2 regions of the Ornithinibacillus sp. 4-3 genome follow, and region 2 is predicted to be linked to the other one. Evidence: riboswitches for the same ligand, from Rfam matches in the RefSeq annotation. Region 2 holds a riboswitch; the other holds the start of a gene.

Region 1 (4,223 bases), 1.7 Mb from region 2:
AAGTATTCGTATATAAACCTCTTGAACAAGGTCTTCGGTAGTTTCTTTATCTTTAACCATATAAAAGACAAATCGATATAACTCTTGATGATAATCATCGTATATTCGATCAAAAGTATTTTTCATAAGGTCCTCCATTAATCTCACTATATATGTCGTAATAACCTTATATAATGTTACATTTTTATCTAACTATATCATAAATATTTTCACATCTAAATGGATTACTTAGATTCATATTTTTCTAAATATACGTGTTCAAAAAGGACCGTCATCGGTTAAATTCGCAACGTTCTATTTCAACACCGATACTAGCATGATGTGTCATTTTTATTGGACTTTTTGAACAGCCTCTAAATAAAAAAGTTCAGGCCTCTTATATAACGAGAGACTGAACTTTGATTTATTGATGAAAATAATTGCTTGCATATCTCTTTATTAAATAAGCGATAACTGGATAAAGTAACGCCATGAAAATACCATTACCAATGGCATGATTTGTATCATGCGATAATCCCATTACATAATAAGGCCAAAAATGCCCTGTTACCTGATAGGTCATTAAAGAGATTACAAAACCATAAAAATATCCCGCAATAATGGATAAAATTACTAATATATAAATAGGAATTTTCTTAAAGTATCTTCCAAGTAGACCAGATAATAGACCAATAAGCCCCCAGGAAATAATCTGAGCAATTGCCCACATTCCCATTCCCAAGGTAAGGTTGGATAAAATTGTAATCAATAAGGCTAGAATCACTGCAGCAATACTTCCTAACATTAAACCCGCGATCATAATAATTACTGTCGCAGGCTGAAATCCAGGAATAAATACAAATAAATTTCGACCGACAATAGCAATTGCTGCTAGAAAAGCTAATAATGTAATTTTATAAGTATTCACGGAACATTATTCCCATGATTGTAAATCGAGATTTACTTTATCGCCTGCAGATAATTCAAATTCAGCAGCTCCTACCATAGGCATTTCATCATTCACAAAATACATCCATGCTTTCTTTTCACTTTCATCTGCTTCCAAACCATCAACAGCAGTAATCATTCCGCCAGTTTCTTCAATTTCGAAGTTTTCCTTTAACACGTCCATTAAAATGGCTCCTTCTTCAAAAGATACTTCTTTCTCTGTAAGTACTGTGTCTCCCTCATCTTGAGAAATTGTAATAACCGCTTTCTCTTCAGCAGATTGTTCTGTGTTATTTGAGTTATCATTCGTTTGATTTTGGTTTTCTTCTGTAGAAGAACACCCTACTAATAACATAATTGTAATAAGTAATGACAACATTTGTAGTAAACTTTTTTTCATCTTTTACACTCTCCATCCTATATCTTTAATCTTTTTATGTAAATTCTGGATAAAATCAAAAAACAGCTAACTCGTCTAAGAGCTAGCTGTTTGACAATCTGAATTATTTCATGCACAAAAATATGCAAACCTCGTCTTGCCAATAGCTCTTTCCTCGGAGTTATTGATACAAATAGATTTTGGCAGGTCTTCTGACTTGTAACATCTAACCTACTTTAAGCCCTTCCCATATACATGTATACAGTGGTTTTGCTTATTTCGTAGTTACTTACAGTTGCGAGGACAGTTCTAGATTTTCACTAGATTCCCTTTTACAGGATGTTCAAAAAGTCCAACAAAAAAGACCTTTTCGAACACGTATGTTTATCGTAAATAAACCAAAATCTAATCCATATAAAGTTGTTATTAAAAATATTCTACTTATTCCTTTTGTTCTGGAATACTAAAACTAAAGGTTGTGCCAATATCTACCTTACTTTTTACAGTAATATTTCCATGATGTGCTTCAACAATATTTCTAGCAATTGCTAAGCCTAGGCCTGTTCCTTTTTTCATTCTCGTTCTGGATTTATCCGCTTTATAAAAACGTTCAAAAACAAATGGCAAATCATCTTCTGGGATTCCTTTTCCAGTATCCGCAATATCTACATACATTCCTTCATGGTTATACTTCACAATAATCTCCACGTTTCCTCCTGACTCCGTGTGATTAATCGCATTATCAATCAGGTTAGTAAATACTTGTTCAATGCGGTCGATATCAATAAAAGCATCCTTTTTCGTGATTTGTTTTGTTAGCGTAAGCTCAATTCCATTATCATTTGCACTTCCTTTAAATTTCTTATAAATTCGGTCAACAAATGATTCTACTTCAATGATTTCTTTATTCAATTGAATATGTCCCGCTTCCATTCTTCCCATATCCAATAATTCATTAACTAAACGTCCCATACGTAAAGATTCTTCATAGATAATTTGTGCTAACTCATTTTTGTCTTCTTTTGTTTCCGCAATATCGTCAACAATTGCTTCACTATATCCTTGAAGTAAGGCAATTGGAGTACGTAATTCATGGGATACATTGGCAATAAAATCTTTACGAAGCTTATCTAATCTTCTTTCTTCTGTCATATCTCGAATTACTGCTACAGCACCACGAACATTCTTCTGATCATATAATGGCGTCATAATCATAACCCAATTTCTACCTTGTAAACTTAGTTCCTGAAGTACTTCCTTCTCCCCTTGAATGACTCTAGTGAAGATTTCTTTTAATTCTTCAGGTAATTGATCATTGTCAGAACCTACTGGGAGGCTATTTTCATAATACCAGTCTTCAATAAACTTTTTCGCAGGCGGATTAACCACCATAATATTTCCTTCACGATTGAGTGTAATTACACCATCAGCCATGGAATGAACAATTCTAGATAATTGCTCCTTCTCCTGCCTTAACGCATTAATATGAAAGTCTAATTGTTTACCCATCTTATTAAATGCGATAGCTAATTCACCAATCTCATCATGTGTTAGAATAGGAACTTTTGTTTTAAATTCTCCTCTTGCTAAATCAAATGCAGCTTCTCGCATTTTGATAAGTGGTGAAGTAATCCGTGTAGATAAAAAGAAAGCAAATATAGTTGTTAAAATGATTGCAATACCAGCTGCTAAGAAAATAATTCTAGTTGTTTCTGCTCTTGTTTGATCAATCATATCTAAGGATTGGAAAATAAAAATTGCTCCACTATGATGAGCAACCGGGGTACCAACAACCATGATTTCTTCACTTTCATCTGGTAGCATAATTTGCTTATGTAAATCTTCATTATTATTTAGTACTTTTTCAACATCTTCATTATTTATAAACCATTCATCATCTATTTCTAAAAGTCCTTTATTTGCTGAATCTGACAGCCAAGATGTTCCATCATTAAATACTATCATTACCCTGCTTGCAGGATCTTTAATTCTTTCTGTCATTTCAAATATAACTTGATCTTCCTCATGCTGCTCCACCATATAAGAAACCTTAGTTGCGTTTTGCAGCATTGCTCTTTCTGCTTCTTGCACATGGAATCCTTCGAAAAATTGCAATAATAGCACAGTTAAAATAAAAAGAACAAAGGAAACTAGTAATAAGATAGTTATTGCTAGTTTCCCAACAACGCTACGCCAAAACATTATTCATCATCTACCTCTAATTTATATCCGACACCCCAAACAGTTACAATCATTTTCGCAGCATCTTCTGAAACACTCATTAATTTTTCACGTAAACGTTTAATATGTGTATCTACTGTACGAAGGTCACCAAAGAATTCATAATGCCAAACTTCTTTTAATAAATCCTCCCGCTTGTAAACTTTATCAGGAGATTGAGCTAAAAAGCATAATAATTCATATTCTTTAGGTGTTAAACTAACCTCTTTACCATGTGTTGTGACCCGGTATGCATCTAGATCAATGGTAAGGTGTGGGAAGGCGATAATATTTTTTGAAGACATATCAGCCTCTACTAATTTTAATTCGCTCACACGACGTAAAATAGCCTTTACACGTAATACTACTTCACGAGGACTAAATGGCTTTACAATATAATCATCTGCTCCAATTTCAAATCCTTGGACTCTATTTGATTCTTCTCCTTTTGCAGTGAGCATAAGTACAGGAGTGTTTTTCTCTTTTCGCAATTCTTGACATACTTCAATACCATCCATTTCTGGCATCATGATGTCCAAAATAATTGCATCATAATCATTTTGTAATGCAAGCTCAAGCGCAGTTTGTCCATTGTCTGCTTCTTCAATCTCAAAATTTTCTCTTTCTAAATACATTTTTATTAATCGACGAATACGATCTTCGTCATCCACTACTAAAACTTTTGCAGTATCGCTCA
Region 2 (4,223 bases):
AAGTAAGCTCCTGACTCCCATTTACTACCTGCATATGCTGGGTAGCTTCCTTTTTCCTTACTTAATTCCATGCTATTTTTAATCGTTAAATAAGCAATTTTTTCATATAGCTCATCTGCGTATGCGACAGCTTCATCTGATTCCCAGCTAATGCCTTTTAGAGCTAATAGGTGGTGCCAACCAAATGTACCAAGTCCAATCGCACGATATTTATGGTTTGTTAATGTCGCTTGCTTGATTGGTAATGTATTAATATCAATAACATTATCTAGCATGCGAACCTGGATTTTAATTAAACGATCAAGTACTTCTGCTGTTACTGCTTTACCTAAGTTAATAGAACTTAAGTTACATACAACATAATCACCTGATTTATATTTCTTCACAATCATATCTTCATTTTCAACATATTCTTCGATAAATTGGGATGGAGACTGATTTTGTGTAATTTCTGTACATAAGTTCGTGCAGTATATCATTCCTTTTTCAGGGTTACTGTTCTTACGATTTACTTCATCACGATAGAACATAAATGGTGTTCCTGACTCTAACTGTGAGCGTAAAATACGTTTCATGATATCGATTGCCGGAACAATTTTACGAGATAAAAATTCATTTGCGATACATGCTTCATATTTCTGACGCCAAGAACCTGTGCCTTTTTCTTCATCATAAAAGTCTTCTAAGTCAAAGCCCATCACTTGTCTTACTTCATGTGGATCAAATAAATGCCAATCACCACGAGCTTCCACTTGCTCCATGAAATAATCCGGTAAGCATACACCTGTGAAAATATCATGTGCACGCATACGTTCATCCCCATTATTAAGCTTCAAATCAAGGAATGCCTCAATATCACGATGCCAAATATCTAAGTAAACAGCGATAGCTCCTTTTCTCGTACCAAGCTGATCTACACTTACTGCAGTGTTATTTAACTGTTTGATCCAAGGTACAACCCCGCTTGACATGCCTTTAAACCCTTTAATCGAGCTTCCACGTCCACGGATTTTACCCATGTAAACACCGATACCTCCACCGTTTTTCGATAAGTTTGCGATATCTGTATTACTATCATAGATAGATTGTAAATTATCATCTACAGTATCGATGAAGCAGCTGGATAGTTGACCATGTGTTTTACCTGCATTTGTCATTGTTGGTGTTGCTACAGTCATATATAAGTTGCTCAATGCCCAGTAAGCTTCTTTTACAAGCTCACTACGCTTCTCTTTCTTTTCATCCTGCATCAAGTACATTGCAATAATCATCCAACGTTCCTGTGGCAGCTCATATGTGTTTTTATCATGATCAATTGCTATATAGCGAGTTGCAATTGTATAAAGTCCAAGGTAATCAAATAATAAATCACGTGCTGGATCAATTACAGTTTGAAGGTCACGAATTTCTTCTTCTGTGTATTTTTCTATAAATGCTGTTGTGTAAATGCCTTTTTTCGTTAATGTTGTAATTAATTCAAAAAAGTCTCCATATTTTTCGTCTGCATCATAACCGCGATGCTTTGCCGCTTCCTTATAAAGACGTAATAAATAAATACGACTTGCAAAATAAGTCCAATCCGGATTTGCCTCATCAATGTTTTCTAAAGCATTCTTCACTAACGTATCTGTTACTTGATCGTCAGTTACTGTATCTGTAACCACACGTAGTGCTTTTTCTATGTAATCTTTCGTATCTATACGTAATCCCTCTGCTGCTTGGTTAATAATAGATGTAATGTGTTCCTTGCTTAAAACAGTCGCTGTAGTCAACTGAGTCAACTCCCTCATTTAAAATAAATAGTATGAAACAATGATTTTTTTCCATGAAAAAAGCCGTTTATCAGCTTAAAATAAACAGCATAAAACGACAGAAATATTCTAGTTTGCACATACCTATCTCCATCGTCTCATGTTCTTACGCCCCGAAGAAATGAAACCAAAAGTTATGGCAGGTCTCCTGACTCATGCTTCTCTTTACTAAGGTCCTTCCCATATCTTGATTGATACAGTGGATTTTTCCTTTTCATCAGCACTTACAGTTGCGGGGACAGTTCCAGATTTAGCTGGATTCCCTTTTAAGATGGCTTAACCATCACCTTAACTCATAACACAATATATAGTATTTAATTTAGTCAACATTCACAATATGTTGTATATAAAGACTATCATAGACAGAATAGGATTGCAAGATTCTATTGTTAAAAAACTAATTTTCTAATAGCGGAAAATTAGTAAGTTTTCTCAAAACTTTTTCGTCTGAAATGAGGGTGTTTTGCTAAAGAAATCCACTTTATGCTCCAGTGCACTTGTCCTCAAGCGTTTTAAAAATTCTTTTTTCTTTATGCACTTAAAAGTTAAGATAGCTTTTCAAATCCCTACCAAGGAATTTTGGTTGTTTCACGTTCTTTTTTCGACTTTCAAATCATAACATAAATCACTAGAAATTTTCCAAATGAGCAAAATAATTTTGTAAAAAGTCATAAAATAATTTTTCTGTTGGAAGTAGCTGACGATTTGTTGGCACAACCATTCCTACAGTCCTTGTAAACTTTGGTTCTTTTATTGGAATCATAACTGTCTCCCGTGGCAGTGTGTCAACGAGTGTGATCTCTGGAATAATCGATACACCTAAGCCGGCTGAAACCAAGCCTTTAATAGTATCAATATCTTCTCCTTCAAAGGAGACTTTTGGTTCAAAGCCAATTTGCATACATGCTTTCACAACAAGCTCTCTCAAAATAAATCCTTCAGGAAACAACACAAAGGAATCTTCTTTTAATTCATATAAAGCAATAGATGATTTATTTGCTAAAGGATGATTTGCTGGAAGTAATGCAACCATATTTTCATTAAATAATACAGTACCTTCCATATCCTTTAAATTTGTTGGCACTGGACCAAGTAACGCAATATTTACATCTCCTGATGCCACCGCTTCTGTTAAACCTCGATAAGCATATTGACTTAAAGAGAACTGAACATCTGGGTACCTTTCACGAAATGCAGAAATAGCTGTTGGTAGAATATATGTTGTTAAACTACTTGGGAATCCTATATGAATTACTCCTTTTTCAGGATCTAGATATTCATTAACTACTTGTGTTGCATTATCGATAACATTCATCGCATGTATCATGCGTTCTAAAAACACCTTACCAACAGGGGTTAGCTTGACGGTTCTTCCTTTGCGAATAAAGAGATCTACGCCTAGCTCCTCTTCTAAATTAAAAATCTGCCGGCTGACTGCTGATTGCGCCACATGCAATGCATCTGCCGCTTCTGTGACGTGCTCTCGTTTCGCCACTTCAATAAAATATTTAATTTGTCTTAATTCCAAAGTGAACACCTCTCCTTTATTTACAGATTGAATAAATCTTATTGGGAGTAGAACAAGGATTAAACCAATAGTGCGTTGTTCAAAAAGTGCGATAAAAAGGACATGGCGAATTTCTGCATTGACGTCATTTTTGTTGGACTTTTTGAACATCCTCTAACAGGAAAATTCCCAATGACTTGAAAATTCATTTTATATCTCATTTTGGCATTAAATTTATCTATAATCAATATTGTTTAGATGAGGAAGAAACAGTAGAATAAATATATAGACAGATTCCTTTTTAAAATCGGCGAGGGGTTGTTCCTTTCTTTCCCCTCCGATTTTAAACCTTCCTCTCTAAATAATAAATACTCCATGATAAACACTTTTCTATTAAATTAAAAATTTCATAATGCACAAATTATAAGGAGGTCAGTGCATGGTCATAAAAAATCACTCTAATCTTCAAACGACAACAGCATCTTATCTACAATCTATATATACTGATGTATTACAGCGTAGTCCCCATGAGGTTGAATTTCATCAAGCAGTAAAATCTTTACTTGATTCCATCGCTCCTATGTTATCCCAACATCCTAATTATATAAAGACAGGTGTCTTAGAAAGGCTTGTAGAACCTGAACGAATGATTACTTTTCGTGTACCATGGTTAGATGACCAGGGTAACGTACATGTGAACCGAGGTTTTCGTGTGCAATTCAACAGTGCCATTGGCCCATATAAGGGTGGTTTACGTTTTCATCCATCTGTAAACAGTAGTATTATGAATTTCTTAGGCTTCACACAAACAATTAAAAATGCGTTAACTGGTCAAGCGATTGGTGGAGCAAAGGGTGGAGCAGATTTTGACCCTAAAGGAAAATCTGATTTAGAAATTATGCGTT

The links. Region 2 has a riboswitch for cobalamin ahead of AB4Y30_RS17345 (ribonucleoside-diphosphate reductase subunit alpha). Riboswitches for the same ligand answer to the same signal wherever they lie in the genome.
Region 1: it holds a riboswitch for cobalamin, as region 2 does, so the genes downstream of both, AB4Y30_RS09415 (DUF4430 domain-containing protein) here and AB4Y30_RS17345 (ribonucleoside-diphosphate reductase subunit alpha) in region 2, are expected to answer to the same signal.

Annotation. Positions count from the first base shown of each region.
Region 1 is NZ_CP162599.1:1,926,102-1,930,324, forward strand. Features, by position in the region: gene AB4Y30_RS09405 (RNA polymerase sigma factor SigX) at 1-126, opposite strand, end outside; gene AB4Y30_RS09410 (ECF transporter S component) at 404-907, opposite strand; gene AB4Y30_RS09415 (DUF4430 domain-containing protein) at 914-1,327, opposite strand; cobalamin riboswitch at 1,491-1,681, opposite strand; gene AB4Y30_RS09420 (ATP-binding protein) at 1,748-3,508, opposite strand; gene AB4Y30_RS09425 (response regulator transcription factor) at 3,508-4,223, opposite strand, start outside.
Region 2 is NZ_CP162599.1:3,622,160-3,626,382, forward strand. Features, by position in the region: gene AB4Y30_RS17345 (ribonucleoside-diphosphate reductase subunit alpha) at 1-1,772, opposite strand, end outside; cobalamin riboswitch at 1,932-2,117, opposite strand; gene AB4Y30_RS17350 (LysR family transcriptional regulator) at 2,440-3,339, opposite strand; gene gdhA (NADP-specific glutamate dehydrogenase) at 3,758-4,223, shown strand, end outside.